3 regions of the Lacticaseibacillus sp. YLM2-1 genome follow, and region 1 is predicted to be linked to each of the others. Evidence: predicted binding sites of a transcription regulator. Region 1 holds the regulator's gene; each other region holds the start of a gene.

The links. Region 1 encodes HrcA, which represses chaperone genes, less so after heat shock. Its sites were predicted from a motif close to TTAGCACTCNNNNNNNNNGAGTGCTAA; they were not measured.
Region 2: a site for HrcA is predicted at 5,773-5,799, ahead of AC07KQ_RS03420 (Hsp20/alpha crystallin family protein). Genes of this name have one in related genera too.
Region 3: a site for HrcA is predicted at 5,005-5,031, ahead of groES (co-chaperone GroES). Genes of this name have one in related genera too.

The regions. Positions count from the first base shown of each region.
Region 1 is NZ_CM152617.1:1,599,327-1,606,038, forward strand. Features, by position in the region: gene lepA (translation elongation factor 4) at 1-779, opposite strand, end outside; gene dnaJ (molecular chaperone DnaJ) at 956-2,119, opposite strand; gene dnaK (molecular chaperone DnaK) at 2,232-4,106, opposite strand; gene grpE (nucleotide exchange factor GrpE) at 4,136-4,726, opposite strand; gene hrcA (heat-inducible transcriptional repressor HrcA) at 4,903-5,949, opposite strand; gene hemW (radical SAM family heme chaperone HemW) at 6,112-6,712, opposite strand, start outside.
Region 2 is NZ_CM152617.1:717,961-724,672, forward strand. Features, by position in the region: gene AC07KQ_RS03400 (HAD family hydrolase) at 69-695, opposite strand; gene AC07KQ_RS03405 (exonuclease SbcCD subunit D) at 756-1,877, shown strand; gene AC07KQ_RS03410 (AAA family ATPase) at 1,877-5,002, shown strand; gene AC07KQ_RS03415 (hypothetical protein) at 5,101-5,244, shown strand; gene AC07KQ_RS03420 (Hsp20/alpha crystallin family protein) at 5,908-6,384, shown strand; gene AC07KQ_RS03425 (hypothetical protein) at 6,378-6,611, opposite strand.
Region 3 is NZ_CM152617.1:2,250,217-2,256,928, reverse strand. Features, by position in the region: gene AC07KQ_RS10850 (redox-sensing transcriptional repressor Rex) at 1-644, shown strand, start outside; gene AC07KQ_RS10845 (GntR family transcriptional regulator) at 786-1,151, shown strand; gene AC07KQ_RS10840 (ATP-binding cassette domain-containing protein) at 1,148-2,035, shown strand; gene AC07KQ_RS10835 (hypothetical protein) at 2,036-3,064, shown strand; gene AC07KQ_RS10830 (LCP family protein) at 3,126-4,184, opposite strand; gene AC07KQ_RS10825 (CPBP family intramembrane glutamic endopeptidase) at 4,265-4,909, opposite strand; gene groES (co-chaperone GroES) at 5,061-5,342, shown strand; gene groL (chaperonin GroEL) at 5,379-6,712, shown strand, end outside.

The DNA of each region.
Region 1 (6,712 bases):
ATTAGAAAATCACGTTTGACCGCTTTAGGCGACATCACGCCGACTTCGGTCACTTGAAATTGCTTGCCATTGCTCATCAGCTGAATGGTGTCGCCGACTTTAACTTGGCCTTCCTTGACGCGCACATCAAGCACAACGCCACGGTAATCGTCATAAACCGAGTCAAAAATCAGTGCTTGTAATGGCGCATTCAAATCGCCAGATGGTGCTGGCACATCGGTCACAATCCGCTCAAGAATTTCAGGCACGCCTAGGCCGGTTTTACCACTGGCCAAAATAGCATCGGAGGCATCCAGCCCGATCATCTCTTCAATTTCCTCTTTAACGACATCTGGCTGGGCACTCGGTAAATCAACCTTGTTAATGACCGGGATGATTTCAAGGTCATCATCGATCGCTAAATAGACGTTGGCTAACGTCTGGGCTTCGACGCCTTGGGTAGCATCCACGACCAGCAAGGCCCCTTCACAGGCCGCCAGACTGCGGCTGACTTCATAGCTGAAGTCAACATGTCCCGGTGTGTCAATTAGATGAAAAATATAAGTTTCGCCATTTTTAGCTTTGTAATGCAGTTCAACCGCATTTAGTTTAATGGTAATGCCACGTTCACGTTCAAGTGCCATATCGTCTAGCACCTGCGCCTGCATATCACGTTTGGCAATGGTATCGGTCAACTCCAAAATACGATCAGCAAGGGTCGACTTCCCGTGATCAATGTGGGCGATGATCGAAAAATTGCGGATATGCTTTTGGCGGTCCAGCATTTCTTCTTGATTCATGTTTAGTAGTGCCTACTTTCTAAGCGAATGTGATATGAGTTCTATTATAGCAGAGCTTGGCGCAGCTCGGTAGAAACGGACAACTAAAGGTAGTGTCAGTTTGATCTTGATTCCATTCTGTAACGATTCAAACATGTCCCCATCAAAAAAGCGATCCATATAGGATCGCTTTTTGCTTACTTACCGCCTTTAAAAGCTTCCTTAACCCGATCGAACAGCGTGCCATTGTGCGGGGTGACATCCTCGCCACTAGCGGCTGCGAACTGCATTAAGGCTGACTTTTGCTTCTCATTCAAATGCTTTGGCGTCTGCACTTCAACGGTGACAATCTGATCACCAGTGCCGTTGCCTCGTAGGCGTGGTGCCCCTTTGCCGCGAAGTCTGAACTTCGTCTGGCTTTGGGTGCCAGCAGGAATTTTCAATTCAACTGCACCATGAACGGTGTCGACTTTGATCTCGTCACCTAAGGCTGCCTGAGCAAAGCTCAACGGAATGGTCAGATAGATTTCTGAACCGTCACGTTGATACTTTTTGCTTGGTGCGACTCGGAAAACAATATAGAGATCACCATAAGGGCCACCGTTGGTTCCAGCTTCACCAGCCTGCTGTAGTCGCATTTGCTGGCCATCTTCAACACCAGCCGGTACTTTCACATCGATGGTGTGACGTTCCTGTTCGTGGCCAGTGCCATGACAAGTCGGGCACTTTTCCTTGATTTCCTTACCTGTGCCGCCGCAAACATCGCAAACCTGCCGCGTCATCATCGCGCCAAATGCGGTATTGCGCTGAACCTGAATATACCCACTACCGTGACACTTATGACAGGTCACTGGGCTGGTACCAGGTTTAGCGCCGCTGCCATTGCAGGTGTGACAAACGGCTTCACGATCATAGGAAATTTTGGTGTCTTTACCAAAAATAGCTTCCTCAAACGTTAGGTCCATGCGGTATTGCAAATCGGCTCCTTGGCGCGGAGCGGATGGATTAGCCTGCGCACCACCGCCGGCACCGCCAAAGAATTGACTGAAGATATCGTCAAATCCGCCAAAACCGCCTTGTCCGCCGCCAAAGTCACTAAATCCGCCTTGACCAGCACCAGCGCCGCCAAACCCTTGCGGACCGTCAGCAGAACCATACTGGTCATAGGCCGCCCGTTTTTGGGGATCAGACAAAACCTGATAGGCTTCATTAATGTCTTTGAACTTCTGCTCAGCCCCTGGTGCATGGTTGAGATCCGGATGGTATTTCTTCGAAAGCTTGCGGAACGCTTTACGAATGGTGTCATCATCGGCATCTCGGCTTACACCGAGTGTCTCATAATAATCTTTCTGATCCGCCATAGTTCCTCCTCGATTCAGATCATGACTGAAAATGCCTGTTCAGCATAGCATAATTCAAACAAAAAGCCAAAACCGCGCCGCGGCTTCGGCTTCTTGCTCATGATACAACATGTTACTTCTTATCGTCGTCGGAAACATCCTTGTAGTCACCATTAATGGTGTCATCGTCAGACTTTTTATCATCGCTGCCTTGAGCTGCGCCTGCATCAGTTGCTGCACCGCTGGCTGGGCCGCCTTGCGCCTGCTGATTCTTCTGGGCATTTTCGTACAACTTCACGGTCATATCCTGAACCAGTTTGTTCAAGTCATCCCGTTTTTGCTTCATGTCGTCCAAGTTGTTTTCTTGTTGAGCCTTCTTCAAGGCTTCCTGAGCATCCTTGACCTTCTTGATGTCTTCTTCAGGCACCTTACCGTCAACATCTTTCAATGTCTTATCGGTTTGGAAGAGCAGCTGATCGACGTCATTCTTTAAGTCGACTTCTTCTTTACGCTTTTCGTCGGCATCGGCGTTTTCTTCGGCTTCCTTCTTCATCCGTTCAATTTCTTCATCGGACAAACCGCTAGAACTCTTGATGGTGATGTTTTGCGACTTGCCGGTGCCAAGATCCTTCGCAGAAACCTGAACAATGCCGTTCTTATCAATATCGAATTTAACTTCGATCTGAGGAACGCCACGTGGTGCTGGCGGAATATCCGTCAACTCGAAGCGCCCGAGTGTCTTATCGTCAGCTGCCATTGGCCGTTCCCCTTGAAGTACGTGGATATCAACGGCTGGTTGACTATCTGCTGCAGTAGAGAAGACTTGACTCTTTGAGGTTGGGATTGTGGTATTACGATCAATCAGTTTGGTGAAGACACCGCCCATGGTTTCAATCCCAAGAGACAACGGCGTTACATCCAACAGCACAACATCCTTGACATCACCAGAGATGACCCCGCCTTGAATGGCAGCACCAAGCGCAACCGCTTCGTCTGGGTTAATGCTGTGGTCTGGGTCCTTGCCAGTCCACTGTTTAACTGCTTCCTGAACTGCTGGTGTCCGAGTTGAACCACCATTTAAAATAACCTTGTCGATGTCAGCGTTGGTCAACTTGGCATCCTTCAAAGCATTTTCGACTGGGATCTTGGTCTTGGCAACCAGGTCAGCGGTCATTTCGTCAAACTGTGCCCGCGTCAAGGTACGTTCCAAATGCAACGGGCCATTAGGGCCAGCAGAGATAAATGGCAAGCTGATCTGTGTCTGGGTAACCCCGGACAGATCCTTCTTAGCCTTTTCAGCGGCATCCTTCAGCCGTTGCATCGCCATTTTATCCTTGGACAAATCAATGTTGTTGTCTTTCTTAAATTCAGCAACTAGCCAGTCGATGATCTTGTTATCAAAATCATCACCGCCCAAATGGGTATCACCATTGGTCGACAGCACTTCAAAGACCCCGTCGCCTAATTGCAGAATGGAAACATCAAAGGTCCCACCGCCAAGGTCGTAAACCAAAATCTTTTCGTCCTTGTCGCCTTTGTCCAAGCCATAAGCCAAGGCAGAAGCGGTTGGTTCATTGATAATCCGCTGAACATTCAAACCAGCAATCTTGCCGGCATCCTTGGTGGCCTGCCGTTGGCTATCATTAAAGTAAGCCGGTACGGTAATAACGGCGTCCTTAACTGGTTCACCAAGATAATCTTCAGAGAACTTCTTGATGTATTGCAAAATCATCGCAGAAATTTCCTGAGGGGTGTATTCCTTATCGCCAACCTTGACTTTGTAGTTAGCTTCACCCATATGGCGCTTAATGGAAACAATCGTGTCTGGGTTAGTGATCGCTTGGCGCTTGGCCACTTCACCGACTTGGATTTCACCATCTTTAAATGCAACAACAGATGGCGTGGTCCGATTGCCTTCAGGGTTGGTGATAATTTTTGGCTGATTGCCTTCCAGAACCGCAACAGCTGAGTTGGTAGTCCCTAAATCAATACCAATAACTTTACTCATAGTTTATACCTTCTTTATTTTCAGATTAATTATTTTGCAACGACAACCATAGCAGGACGCAACACACGATCCTTGAGGTAATACCCCTTTTGCAATACCTGCGCGACTGTGTCAGCTGGATGTTGATCATCCGCTGCGACCGTTTGAACGGCTTGCTGGGTATTGGGATCGAACTTGTCCCCGGCACCATCAATGGCAGTGATGCCGTTTTCCTTCAAAGCGCGTTCCAGATGGTCGTAAACCATTTGAACACCCTTCTTCAGGGAAACTGCACTGTCATCTTTGGCCTCGGTTGCAAGCGCCCGCTCGAGATTATCAACAACTGGCAAAATGGCTTTAGCCAACTTTTGCCCATCATATTTCAACAGCTTTTGCTGCTCTTTCTCGAAGCGAGCATTCATATTTTGAATTTCTGCAGCGGCACGCAGGTATTTATCTTCAAAGTCGTCGCGTTCTTGCTTCAACTGCTCGCCGTCATGTTTACTGTTCGAAAGTTGTTCGTTAAGATCCGCGATACTTTCTTGTAAAATATCTTCTTTTAACGAAGTCTCTTTCGTATCAGCAGACTTTTCAGCTTTCTTTGCGGCGTTTGCTGCATGCTTTGCTTTTTGTTCTGCCATGGTATCCTCCTTTAACGCGTTTCCTGACGTAAAAGCCTATCCATAAGGAACACATGCACAATGCCCAAAAAAGACCATTGCATTTGTGCGCCGATTTCTGAACGTGTCAGTTCACGCTATTCTTTAAACGCATCAGTTGGCTTAAAAACACCAACTGATGCTATTTGCTAACATGATTATTGATCAAAGTTGGCATAGTAGTCTGTCAACCGTTTAGCTAGCTCTTCGCGAAAAACGTCGAGCAAGCCGATCATCTTGGAGTACGGCATTTGCGTCGGTCCCAAGAGGGCGATCATACCGGTACCGTGACCACCAACATCATAACTAGCAGTGATCAAGCTGAGGTTCGCTAGATCAATAGGTTTTAACTCCGGACCCAGTCGCACTTGAACCGGTGTTTGGCGGATCGGGCCGCCCAGCAACTCAGTCAGATCGCCGTGATCCGCATCGATCAACGACATGATCTTTTTCAGCTCGTGAATATCCGAATCGCCAAGGTAATCCATCAAGTTCAACCGCCCACCAACATAAAAACGTTCAGAGGCAGCTGACTTTAAGACATTGCCAAAAATATCAAGGAAGCCGTCTGGGCTGGTCAAATACTGCATTAGCATGGACGGGACATCCGTCCTCAGCCGCTGTGCTACCTGAACCAATGGCAACCCGACCAGCTGATCATTCACAATTCTGATGGCTTTTTCAAGTTCATCGGAAGAAATGGACGGCGGGACGGTGAACACCTGATTTTCGACATTACCATTATTCGTGACCAAAATGGCCATGACTTGATGGTTACCTAGTGGTACGAGTCGGAACCCAGTGAGCTTAATATTGTTGACTTCCGGACCGAGACTAATGGCAGTGTAGCTCGTCAGATTTGATAGAATCTGCGCGCTTTGTGCCACAATTTCGTCCATTTTGCTGTAACGCTGGCCAAGCTCCTGCTTGATCGTTGCCAAATCATGGCGAGAGACGCGCACGGGTTCAACAAGATGATCAAGATAGTAGCGATAGCCTTGTGTCGAAGGAACTCGACCTGAACTGCTATGGGTCTTGGTGATCAGACCGGCATCTTCCAGCGCTGCCATGTCGTTGCGGATCGTCGCAGAACTGACGTGAACCGGCAGCTCTTGCATTAACGTCTTTGAGCCCACCGGCTGGCCACTTTCAGTAAACAACCGGATGATCTCTTTTAAGACGAGCAATTGCCGTTTCGTCAACATTTTCTCACCTCACCTTTAGCACTCGTTTTATATGAGTGCTAATACAATGAATAATATACCAAGCGAGGTTAGCAAAGTCAAGGTACGATTGCTAGATTGTGAACGTTTCTAGTGAAAATTATGGCAAGTGCATTTTAACAACACAGTCGTTTCTTTTAGCACTTAAACAAGCGGCTCATCAATCAAGAAACGTTGAAAAACCTCGTTGCCGAGGAACTTGCCTTTGTTGGTCAGGCGAATGTAGCCATCTTGGCGCACAACCAAACCTTGACTGACCAGTTCCGGCACAGTTTCACCATAAATGGCGTCAACTGTCATGTGGTAGCGATCATAAAACCGCGCTTCACTGACCCCCTGCATCGTCCGCAAGCCTAAAAACATTTCTTCTTCGATCTGTTCTGACTGTGGCACCAAATGATGTTCAAGGACCGGCAAGTGGTCAGCATGTAATGGTGTTAAATACTGCTTAATAGGACCATAGTTGTGGTAGCGATCACGACCAAGATACCCAAACGCGCCAGCACCGAAGCCAAAGTACTTGTCATTGCGCCAATAAAGCAAGTTATGCTCACACTGGTACCCGTCTTTTGCAAAATTACTAATTTCATATTGATGTCGGCCATGTGCTTCCATGAGATCGATCGCATCTTGATACATATCGGCCTCGACGTCTTGGGTCGGCAAGCGCAACTTGCCCTGTCGCATCAGATTATAGAAGATCGTTTTACGTTCCAAAATTAGGGAATACGTTGAGTAATGCGGC
Region 2 (6,712 bases), 880 kb from region 1:
TTAGCGGTTTTTGGTTGGAAATTGTGGATAAACGTCATTTTAACGTAGTATATAATAGGAACAACACGTCAAGCTAAGGTTGGCAAAGTCAGCAAATCACTTGCCTGTTGTAGCACCGCAACCCGAGGCATTACTTCATTACTTGGCGGCGTGGTCCAACCTGCAAGTGCAAAAGCAACCTTGGCGTCGGCAGCTGCCTGTGCATCAGTCGGTGTATCACCAATGTAGATCGTTGATGCTGGCTCACTGCCCAAACGTTCACGTGCGAGGGTGATGGGATCGCCAAAGGGTTTGTTGCGTTTGGCCTCGCCAGCAACCACGATCGCGTCGAAGTAAGGACTAAAATGAAACTTTTTGTCTTCTTCAATGAACTGCGTCTTGTCTTTTGACGTCACTAGGCCAAGCTTGTAGGTTTGTTTGAGCTGATTGAGCGCATGCTGCATACCGGGAAACCAAGCAATGTCGGTGAGGAATTCCTTCGAATCTTCTCGCCATTGCTCATGGACTTCAGGAATTTCTGCGGCACTGAATCCGAGTTCCGCGAGGCTGTCAACGCCCGCACGCCCATTGGTCCAGGTTAATTCATGAATGGGGACCTCTCGGCCATGGCGGCGTAATGTTTTTTGTAAGCCATACAAATACGCCTCTACATTGTCGAGCAGCGTACCATCGATGTCGAAGATAAAAGTGTTCATGATATTCCTCCCAATAAAGATAATTGTAGCAAGTAAGCGATAACAAGGAAAGGCATAACGATGAGATTCTTACACACAGCCGATTGGCATATTGGTAAAAAACTAAATGATTTTGATTTGCTTGAGGATCAACAAGCTGTGTTTGAGCAGCTGGTGGAAACGGCTAAGCAGCATAAAGTTGATGCCATTGTCATTGCGGGGGATCTCTATGACCGCGCCTTGCCAAGCGAAGCTGCTGTTTCCGTTCTGGATAACATGTTGATTAAGTTGAATCGTGACCACGGCTATCCGTTGTTGGTCATTTCAGGCAACCATGACTCGGCGGTACGCCTGCGCACAGGTCGGGCATGGTATGCCGCTACTAAAATGTTTGTTAATACCCAAGTAGCCGAAGCTTTTACACCCATTGAGTTGGATGGCGTGCAATTCTTTTTGCTGCCGTATTTTGAACCCTTTGCTGTTCGTGACTATTTTCAAGATAAGACAATCACGAATGTGGCTCAGGCAATTCGCCCGATTGTCGCGAAAATGAAGACTTTATTTAAGCCAGATATGCGTCATATTCTGGTTAGTCATTTTTTTGCTGCTGGAAGTGACCATAGTGCTTCGGAAACGAAAGTTAATGTTGGTGGACTGGACGCGGTACCGCTGGATGATTTGGCAGCATTTGATTATGTGGCACTAGGGCATCTGCACAACCATCATGCTTTGCATGGTGAACCAAAGATTCAATATAGCGGTGCTTTGTTAAAATACGCGGTCAGCGAGGCCCATCAAGAAAAAGGGGTCTATATTGTCGATACTGAGACCATGGATCGTGAGTTTGTGCCGTTGAAGCCTAAGCACGATTTAATCGAGTTAAAAGCTAGTTATGCCGACTTGACGGCTCCAGCATACTATCAGCAGCAGGATCGAGACGCCTATATTGGGATTGATTTGACCGATACGCAAGTAATTCCGAATGTCATGGCGCAATTACGCCAGATTTATCCGCGGATTATTAGCCTGCGCCGTGAGAACGGTGTGAATGCCATCAAGCCTTTGCAAGAGCGGCAGCGTGATTTGGATCCGATGAGTTTGCTGCAGACTTTTTTTAAAGATATGACACAAGATGATTTGTCGGCCGCCCAGATTAAGTGGGCGAAGGCAGGGTTGACGACGGCTAAAAAGGAGCAGGCATAATGCAACTTAAACAATTACACATGCAATTTTTTGGTCCATATGCAGATGCAGTCGTTGATTTTGACGATTTTCGTACCAGTCCCTTATTCTTGATCAGCGGGCCAACCGGCAGTGGTAAAACCACGATTTTTGATGCTTTGATTTATGCCTTGTATGGTGAAACGTCAGGTGAGCGTGACGGTGGGCAAATGCGCTCAAATTTTGCAGGTAACAGCGATTTAACAAAGGTGACACTCACCTTTGATCATGATGGCAAACATTATTTAATCGAGCGCCAACCGCCGCAATTGCAAAGTAAAAAACGCGGCGATGGACTAACCGAAGTCAAAGCTAAGGTGTTGCTAGCTATCTCCTCAGATGAAAAACAGGTGGCTGAGTACCGTAAGAAAAATCAAGTTCAGGAACAGCTAGACGCCGTTTTACACCTTGATGCTTCGCAGTTTCGACAGATTGTTTTGTTGCCACAAGGCGATTTTCGCCGGTTCTTAGATGCTGATAGCAATGCGAAAGAAGATCTACTGCGTGACTTGTTCGGTACTCAGTTGATTCAACGTTGGCAAACCGCTATGTTGGCGCAGATGAAAGCCAAGGGAGCAGCCATTCAGGACCAAGAGCGGATGTTAGACGTTTTGATGTCGCAGTTTGACTTCGAGACGGCTCCTGACGAGCATGCTACGATGGCGGATAAGCTGTCATTGATGAGAGCAACGGTGGCGAGTCAAGCGAAAGTTGTGACAGCAAGACAAGCGACCGCGGCGCAAAGTCACCAACGATATCAGGAAGCACAAACGGCACTGCAACAGGGGCAACAATTGGCGCAGGCTTTTACAGAGCGAGAACAAGCCGCCACAGCTTTAGCAAAACTGGCGGAGCAAAAACAAACCCATCAGAAGCAATTAAAACAAATTGAACAATTGACATGGGTACAGCAACATGAAAATGCTGCTCAACGTGTTCAAAAGGCTGGACAAGATCTTAAAGCGGCAATTGTGCAGTCTGAACAAACGCAAGCAGCTTTAACGACGACCGAACAGAAATTTTCTCTGGACAAGCAAGCTTTAGCACGCTTGCAGGCCAAATCAGACCAGATTGAGGCCCAAAAGAAACAACTGAATAGTTTACAGGCTGTTCAGCAACAGTTGACAGCCATCGCCGAACAAAATAAACAGGTGATTAAACAAGCAGCAATTGTTAATGAGGCTGAGCTTGCGTTGACGCACGCACAACAGCAGTTGACGGACGCCCAAACCGTTAAAACACAGCAGCAAACAAGTCTGGATAACTTGGGCTTGGATGAGCTGATAACCACGGTCAATACTCAGCGCAACTTATTGGCTGCCTTAGTGCCACAGGCTGCTAATTATCAGGAAGCCCAAGCTGATGTTGCACAGTTGTCTATGGCCATCAAAAAAACCCAAGTTACGCTGGAGCAAGCCGAAACGCAGGTAGCAGCCACAACCTCGCATTTGAACAAGCTTCAGCAGACTCAGATTCGCCAACAAATTGCACATTTGGCTGCTAAGCTCGAGCCTGACAGCCCATGTCCTGTTTGCGGCAGTACTAGCCATCCGCATCCGGCGCTTGTGGTTGACGAACCATTGGTGAGCGAAGCAGCGTTGAAACAAGCCGATCAGGAACGGCAAAAGGCTGCCGCAAGAAAAACTATGGTCGAGACACAATTGGCGAATCTTGAAACCCAACTGAAAACTGCGAAGGCCAAAACTGCACAGGCAAGGCAGGCTTTTACTGAGCATTGGCAAGAACAGGCCAAACTGATTGCAGGCGTTGCGGATAAAACTGGTATTTTACAACAATTAACGGCGTTGAAAACACTGGCGGCAACTAACGAGCACCAGTTAACGGAAGCGCAAACGGAGCACGCTGCTTTGCAAGTTGCGCTAAAAAAGAGTGACAAGGCCATCACTACCGGTACGACAAAAGTTCAGCAATGCGAAGCTAGTTTGAACACGGCTAGAATTGATGCGGCTGAAGCGGAAAGTGCGTTGAAGACCATGCAAAAGAACCTGCCCGCGGAAGCGACGGATTTGGCGACGGTCGCTGCTCAAGCTACAACCCTGCAGACAACCATTACAACGTATCAGGCTCAACTTCAGGAGGCGCAGGCAAGGGTCAATGCTTTGGATCGGCAATTAGCCGGGTTGCAAGCAGACGAGAAACACGCCGCGGCACAAGTGACTGCTTTGACCAAGGAACAGGCGGAAGCAAAAGCAACCTTTACGATAGCAGTCACGGAGTATTTTGGTGCTGATGGCAAGCAACGGTTCGCCGAGTTGCAGCTGCGGGTATCACAATTACCGCTGTTGAACGAACAGGTTCAGACTTATGAGCATACACAGCTCAAACAACAAACGTTATTAGATGCCGCCAATAAAACTATTGGTACCCAAGCACAGCCACAGCTTGATCAGCTTGAGGCCGAAGCAACAGCAGCGGAAACGACAGCAACAAACGACCAAACGGCTTTGATTAAGATTAGTCAGGCGCATGATGCTGCTGAAAAATTGGCCAAACAAGCGGCCACTATCTTTACGGCCAATCAAACGGCGCTTGCAGCCTACGCGGATTTACAAACACTGGCCACTGTGATGAATGGAAATGGTCCCAAGAAACTCAGTCTGGAGCGATACGTTTTGCAGGCTTATTTGCAAGAAATTCTGAATGTGGCCAATAGCCGTCTGCAGGTTTTGTCCAATAACCGGTATCAATTTGTTTTGCATACCAGCTTGGGGACGCAGAAGATCCACTCTGGGTTGGAAATTGATGTTTACGATGATCAGGTTGGTGAGAAACGAGCTGTGCAGACGCTATCAGGCGGTGAAAGCTTCATCGCTGCCCTTAGCTTGGCGCTGGCTTTAGGGGAAGTGATTCAGCAGGAAAGCGGCGGGATTAATATTGATGCATTGTTTGTTGATGAAGGCTTCGGCAGCCTTGATGCCAATAGTCTTGATGTGGCGATGAATGCGTTAGAATCATTAGAAGGCGAATCGCGGCTAATCGGCATCATTTCACATGTGACCGAGCTGCGGGATAATATTCCCGATCAGTTGCAAGTTGAGCCAGCAGGTACGGGCCGCAGTCGCTTAAAGATCCTTCACTCGGCTTAGCACTTTTAAATTGAGTGTGCCAAGTCTACGTGAAAGTGGTATAACAGAGATTGTAAGGGTCAATCCTACGAACTCACACCAAAAAGAGGCGACATCACATGGCATCATTGAGCAAAGAACAGAAAAAAGCTTTGATCGCTAAAGTTGAAAAGGAGCGCCAAGACCATCCCGAAAAGAAGTCAAAGAAGTCTGGCTTTGAAACGATTGACGAAGAAGCAGAACGCCTTGAAAGCGAAAATTAATGTTAGTTGAGTCGCTGGTCCTGAACAGTTAACTGTTCAGGGCTTTTTTTTGCAGAGCGCAAACTGGCCCGCTTAGAAACCGAAGCATAAGTGGCCTCGAACCTAAACGACTGGTCTTTGGTCGTTTAGGTTCGAGGTCCTTATGCGGAGGTTTCTGGGCCAGTTTGCGCGTTTCGGAGTTCAGCAATATCAGGCAGGGCTTTGGTCGTTTTAGGTTCGAGGTCCTTATGCTTCGGTTTCTGGGTCGGTTTGCGCGTTTTCAAAGATCTATAGCCCAATATTCAGTTTCGGGACAGCCAGATCTGCAACTTTTGCGCCCCAGTGACAGTAACTGTCTATGATGGCAAGAACGGTATTTATCGCCATTAAGCTAGCGCTTTTACCCATGACGCCGCATACTAGTCGTGTCCATTGAGCAGTTGCCGCAATACTAAGACTTTTTTAATAATGGTCTACAAAGAAATTAAAAGCTATAACGCATGTGAGAGTATGCAAAGAAACCGATTAATCAGCTTTTTTCAAAAAATATTAGCACTTAGCGTTCACAAGTGCTAGTTTGTGGTATAACTATAGGTGGAGCGAGGGAGAAGGAACAAGAGCTTCAGAGCAAATGTGTTTCTCCCGAATCGCCAAAGTCTCTATATTGAAAGGAAGCTATCTGTTATGGCTAATGAAGTTTTGAATCGTCGTAATAATGAGTTGATGAACAATGTGAATGATCCGTTCTTTGACAACTTAGCACGCCGGTTCTTCGGCCCGGTATCTGACTGGATGGATTGGGCAACACCTGCCATCACCAGCACGGCCGTCAACGGATTACTAACTGATGTTAAGGAGACCAAGGACGCTTACGAAGTTCATGTGGATGTACCTGGGATTGATAAGAACAACATCAAGATGAACTACCACGATGGTGTTTTGAGTATTAACGTTCATAAGGACGATATCACCGACCACGCTGATAAGAACGGCAACGTCATGATGTCTGAACGTAACTACGGCACAATGAGTCGGAGCTATCAACTACCAAACGTTGATGCAAGCAACATCAAGGCAGCCTATCAGGATGGTGTCCTCAATATCACCATGCCTAAGCTGACTGAATCTAAGGAGTCTGGTCACAACATTGAAATTCAATAATGTTCGTCATCAGCTGACCCAAGATTTACGGACTGCATTGCAAGCATGAATAGAAGCGGCACTTCTGCCGTTAGTGGGCAGAACCCATGAGTAAGCAAACAAAAATCGATGAGAATTGCCGCAGTTGCAGTGATCATTGAGTCGTTAAAGTCATCCCAGCGATACGTATGGTCGTTGGGGTGATTTTTTTGTAGAGCGCGAAAAGGCGCGATTAGAAACCGGAACATAAGTGGCCTCGAGCCTAAACGACAGGGCTTTGGTCGTTTAGGTTCGAGGTCCTTATGTGCAGGTTTCTGCGCCTTTTCGCGCGTTTCAGAGAGCCACAATA
Region 3 (6,712 bases), 650 kb from region 1:
CAATCATCCCCAAAGCAACGGCAAAACGCCTGCCCGTGTACTACCGTTATCTGAATTTTCTAGCCAATTCCGGAACAACCAAGATCAGTTCGACTGAATTGTCGGACGCAGTGAAGGTTGATTCGGCAACTATTCGGCGTGATTTTTCATACTTTGGTGCATTGGGTAAACGCGGTTACGGCTATGATGTCGTCGATCTACTTAATTTCTTTAAAAAGATTCTGAATCAGGATCGGTTAACCAATGTCGGGTTAGTCGGTGTCGGCAATCTTGGTCACGCGCTGTTGAATTACAACTTTCGGCAGGCAAACAACATTCGGATTAGTGCTGGCTTTGATATTAATCCCGAATTAGCTGGTACCATCCAAAGCGGTGTCCCAATCTATCCCATGGATGAAATGATCAAACAGATCAAGGATCAGCAAATCGAAATTGTGATTTTGACGGTGCCGATTGATGCTGCGCAACACATTACGGATGATTTGGTTAAAGCAGGGATCAAGGGCATCATGAACTTCACCCCGATTCGCATCTCTGTACCAAGTTATGTTCGCGTGCAAAACGTTGACCTAGCAACAGAATTACAGACGCTCATTTATTTCTTGGAACATTACGGGCCGACTTTAAAAGAACCAGAAGCATAATTTGTCGAAAACGCCACTAGTCGGCGTTTTTTGTTTGGAAAAAACGTGAGAGCAAGTCGTTCGATAAGACTTGCTCTTTTCGCTTGCCTTTTTAAGTGTACTACGTATAATAGTACACATAATACGAAAGGGGGCGTGGTCATGGCGACCGATCCGTATGCCCATTTGGCTTACTACGAGCGCCTTGTGTTGCAAATTAAAGCACAAGTGGTGCAAGGCGTGTTGCTGCCAGGTGACAAATTGCCATCGGTGCGAGAGATGGCAAAACAAGAGCAGCTCAATCCCAACACGATTGCAAAGGCCTATAAGCAGCTTGAAGCAGATGGCGTGATCTATGTTGAACCAGGACGCGGCTCGTTCATTGCCGAACCGTTAAGGCAGGCCAATACAAAAGATATTGCGGCATTTCGGCCTAAATTTGATGCCTTAGTGGTTGAAGCGCAGAGTTTGGGGATCAGCATTCCCATTCTGCAGGCATGGCTCAATGAGAAGGAGGGACAAGCATGAGTTTAACGATCACAAAATTGCAAAAAAAGATTGCCGATCAGGCTGTACTGAATAACATCACATTTTCCTTATCACTAGGGCAGGTGGTCGGGCTTGTCGGGCCTAACGGTATTGGGAAAACGACCATCTTCCGAACAGTGACGCATCAATATCGTGCGGACGGGGGCACCATTGAGTTGGATGAACAGGACTTGACCGACCATCCGGAACAACGCGAAAACCTTTTTTACCTTGATAATCAACATCTCTTCTTCCGTAAATACCGGTTGGATAAAATCGCCGGCGATTATCAATTGCTCTATGCGACGTTTGATCAAGCGCGGTTTATGGCGCTGATCAAAAAGTTCGGCCTGCAAGGATCACAACGTTTTCAGAGCCTTTCAAAAGGTTTCCAGGCATTGGTGATGGTGGCGTTGGCGCTGGCGAGCGGGGCACCGTATGTTTTTCTGGATGAACCATTTGATGGGTTGGATTTGCTGATTCGCGAGCGGATTGTCAATTTGGTGGTAGATGCTGTTGCTGATGGTAAACGAACCTTTCTCATCGCCTCACATAATCTAGTCGAATTAGACGGCTTGTCAGATCGCGTTTTGTTCGTTAAAGCCGGTCGGATCAGTCAGGACTTGACGCTAGAGGACGTCAGACAGCAGGCGATCAAGCTGCAGTTAGTTTTCAAAACCAAGGCGATTCCTGATGTGATCAGGGAACAAGGTCGGATTCTGACCATTCGTGGACGCGTGATCGAAGCGGTTTTCCCGCATTTCACACCTGAAGTCAAGGCCGCGATTGCCGCCGAAGAACCCGTGCTGAATGAGAGCTTGCCGTTATCGCTATCTGATTTATTTAAAGTTGAGTTTCGCGCCAAAAACGCGGAGGTGAAATAAATGGGTGAAGATCGTTTATTGAAACTGGTAAGATCGCGACATAAAGTTTTGTTGCGGGTGATCGTAGTCTTTGCACTGTTGCTGTCAGCGGTGAATTTGGGTCAAAGCATACAAAACTATCATAACGAGCAAAAATACGTCATGGACTTAGCGCAGTTTGAAGAAAGTAAACAAGAGGCCAAGAAAAATCACCTTACTTTTTATAACAATAAAAGTTATGAAGAGTATCGGGAAGACCAGCGTCATCTTTTTATTCCAAATCAAAAAGGGCAACTTTTGTCTGACCTTATTAGTGGTCGCTTTTTCACGGTTGTCTCGTATTTGATTCCGCTAATAGTCGGTTTAGCAATAGCCAGTATTGACCAAGCGAGTGGTTTTAATGCAGCCATTTTCAGTAGTGGGTTTCGCCGAAGAAGGGTATTTGCAACACGTTATTGGTATGGTTTTCTGAGTCTTCTTGGTGTGATGATGCTTGGCTCAGGGATCACCATCATAGGTTATTATGTTGCCATTCCTGCTATGTATGTCGGATTGAGTGGGATGAATCTTTTAGGTGTTTTGCTCATGAATATAGCGGTCGTTAGTTTCATGTATACAATCGGCACCGCCATTGGTACGATTTTCGCGTCACCGTTTTGGATGGGGGTCTTCGGGCTGTTCGGTACGTGGTTTGGGGCAACTGCAGCAGATCGACTGATCTATTCAACGATGCGTTCGAATCCAGTCCGGTTATCAGGCAACAACTTATTTTTTGCCTACTTTATTGCCGCGATGGTTATCAGTATTATCGGCTATTTTGCGACGAGGTGGTTATTTGACCACATTTCGCTGGAAAATGCGGGCAATGTTCTCTTACTGCCAAAATTACGCTGGGTGGTCATGATATATGCATTGGCTGTCATACCATACGGGCTTGGTCAGTGGCTGTTAAACAATGAGCTGCTTTCTTATACCGTTTCAATCATAGCCATTCTTGCTCTTGGTTTCTGGTGGTGGTATCGGGAACGACCCCAGAAGAAACTTGCTTGAGGCTTGAATTTAAGCGCAAAAACACCCGCAGACAGTGAAATCTGCGGGTGTTTTTGAATGATCAATCATACGGGGTAAAGATAATGTAGTTTTGGTCCGTGGTTGCCTTAAAGTCAAACTGCGTGTTCTTCGCATTTTGTTTTGTCTCTTCATTGCTGATGGTTTCGGTTTGCAGCCCCAGAGCTGTCCGAAGTTTGTTGGAGATTCGTTGCATCTCAGCGTCGGAAGCAATCTGGTAAGCACCATCGCCGACCCATGCGTTGACACCTTGCAAATGATCAGTCGAAACTGTTTTTGCGGCGTCACGGTAATTCAAGAAAATACTTTGCATATCATCAAAACTCATATTCGTGGCAATATTTTTTGAGATAGTGTCCATGAGCTTGGTAAAATTGCCAAGTGATCCAACAGAAATTGCTTTTTTGAGAATGGCCTTGATGACTTGTTGCTGCCGCTTCTGTCGGCCATAATCGCCCTCTGGGTCAGAGTGACGCATCCGTGAATATGCCAACGCCATATTGCCATTGAGATGCATGGGGCCTTTCGTGAACTTCTGGTTGCCAGTGTATGGATCCTGAAAGGAAAACGGTACGACGACATCAATACCGCCGACAGCATTGACGACTTTTTCAAGCGCCCCCATGTTGATTGTTAGGTAGTAAGAAATCGGGACATTGACCAGCTTGGAAACAGTGTTGATCGCCATGTCCGAACCGCCAACGTTGTACGCGGCATTGATCTTCTGCATGTTGAATTCCTTTGTGCCAATTAACTCTGCAGCGGTGTCACGCGGGATACTGACCATGGTTGTTTTCTTGGTTTTAGGATTAACGACAGCAACAATCATGGTATCAGAGTTGCCTTTTTCAATCCGACCATCAGCACCAGTATCGACGCCTAGTAGCAAAACGGCGAACGGCTTCTTGTTAGCAATGTCGGTACTGACATGTTTGGTCGCATGATATGTATTATTGATGGCATATTTTGCCTGACTGTATAACCGCAAGGCATACGCACCTGTTGTGAACAGACCAACCACAACGATTAGGCTGATCAATTTGCCCCAGCGAAAACGCCTCGGCTTCTGTTGTTGTTGGCGGCGATTAGAACGGGTCTCCATGTTTGAACTGCTCCTTCACAAAATCATTATTTCTATTATAAGAGATGAAAGCAGGGGTCAAGGTTAATATTCGATTACGATTATAGGGTGTGGGCGAGATAGTAAAGCCAAACCACCCACAAAGATCCAAGGCGGGCGATAATAGCCGTGCTGACTGCGCCAGTGTGTCGATAATCATATGCAAGAACAAGTCCAACCAATGTGGCGCTTAACCAGTGTCCGCCCGGTTGCGTTAAAGCAAACAGGAGACTAGTGATCAAGGCACCGCCAAAGATACCGGTGACATTCACAAGATTACCGAATAGAACTTTGCGATAGGTTAGCTCTTCCAACACAGGAATAGCCAATCCGATCACTAGGAAATACCACGGATTAGTTGCCATACTGGACAGCTGCTGATGAATTAGGCTGCTAGTTTGCGGTATTTTGAATAAAAATGTTTCTAGCCATGAACCCACAAGCTGAGCGACCAAAACGCCAACGATACCGATTGGTCCCCAGAAAACCCGCTGTTGTGGGGCGGCAACCCCAGGTTCTTCGATGGCGTTGGCAATGACTAACTGTCGCTCACTGAAACCAGCGGCAATCATCGCCAGCACACTGATCACAGTAGCAAGACCTAAGCTGAGTCGGCCAACGGGTAAGATTTGGAAAATCAGCAAGTTACCAATCAGCGCCACTAAATAGGCACCAATAATGGAAAGTCCATGTTTTTGTAGTGACATAAAGAGCTCCTTTAAAAAAATGTCTGGAATAAGTATAACATTCCACGGTTTGGGGTTGCATTCAACCGCAAAACTCGTTATAGTTACTTCTGTAGTTAGCACTTAGACATAACGAGTGCTAAATCAAAAAATGTAATGTGGAGGGATTGCCTTGTTAAAACCATTAGGAGATCGCGTGATTGTCGAGGTCGTTGAAGAAGAGGAGCAGACAGTTGGCGGCATCGTTTTAGCCAACAACGCAAAACAAAAGCCGCAAACCGGCAAAGTTGTTGCAGTAGGTGAAGGCGCTTTGACACCAGAAGGCAAGCGTTTGCCAATGGCCGTCAAAGTTGGCGATACTGTATTATACGACAAATACGCCGGCTCTGAAGTGAAGTATGAAGGTCAAGACTACCTTGTATTGCATGAAAAAGACATCATGGCAATTGCGTAACTAAATAATCGATCAATTTTGAGGTGAATAAAAACAATGGCAAAAGAAATTAAATTCTCTGAAGACGCACGTGCTGCAATGCTGCGCGGCGTTGATCAGTTGGCAAACACAGTTAAGACAACCTTAGGACCAAAAGGCCGCAACGTTGTTTTGGACAAGAGCTATGGCTCACCGGAAATTACCAATGACGGTGTCACAATTGCGAAGTCCATTGACTTGGAAGATCACTACGAAAACATGGGCGCCAAGTTGGTTGCCGAAGTTGCTTCCAAGACAAATGACATTGCTGGTGATGGTACCACAACCGCAACGGTTTTGGCACAAAGTATTATCCGCGAAGGCATGAAGAACGTTACAGCCGGTGCTAATCCTGTTGGCATTCGCACAGGGATTGAAAAAGCAACTAAGGCTGCCGTTGACGAATTGCACAAGATTAGCCACAAAGTTAATGGTAAGAAAGAAATCGCGCAGGTTGCGTCCGTTTCTTCCTCAAATACAGAAGTTGGTAGTCTGATTGCTGACGCCATGGAAAAAGTTGGCCACGATGGTGTGATTACCATTGAAGAAAGCAAAGGGATTGACACTGAACTCTCTGTTGTTGAAGGGATGCAGTTTGATCGCGGCTATCTGAGCCAATACATGGTCACCGATAATGATAAGATGGAAGCTGACCTTGACGATCCTTATATCTTGATCACCGACAAAAAGATTTCCAATATTCAGGACATTTTGCCGCTGTTACAAGAAATCGTTCAACAAGGTAAGGCACTGTTGATCATTGCTGATGACGTTGCTGGTGAAGCATTGCCAACCTTAGTTCTGAACAAGATTCGTGGTACCTTCAATGTTGTTGCGGTTAAGGCCCCTGGCTTTGGTGATCGGCGTAAGGCTCAACTTGAAGATATCGCTACCTTGACTGGTGGTACCGTGATCAGTTCTGACCTTGGCTTGGATCTTAAAGACACCAAGCTTGAACAATTGGGTCGTGCCGGCAAGGTAACGGTTACCAAGGACAACACCACGATTGTTGATGGCGCTGGCTCTAAGGATGCCATTGCTGAACGGGTTAATATCATCAAGAAGCAAATTGATGACACGACCAGTGACTTTGACCGTGAAAAGTTGCAAGAGCGTTTGGCTAAGTTAGCTGGCGGTGTTGCGGTTGTCAAGGTTGGTGCCGCTACTGAAACTGAATTGAAGGAACGCAAGTATCGGATCGAAGATGCTTTGAATGCGACCCGTGCCGCGGTTGAAGAAGGTTATGTTGCTGGCGGCGGTACAGCTCTGGTAGATGTTTTGCCTGCAGTTGCTGCTTTGAAAGAAGAAGGCGACGTTCAAACCGGGATCAACATCGTGCTACGTGCGCTTGA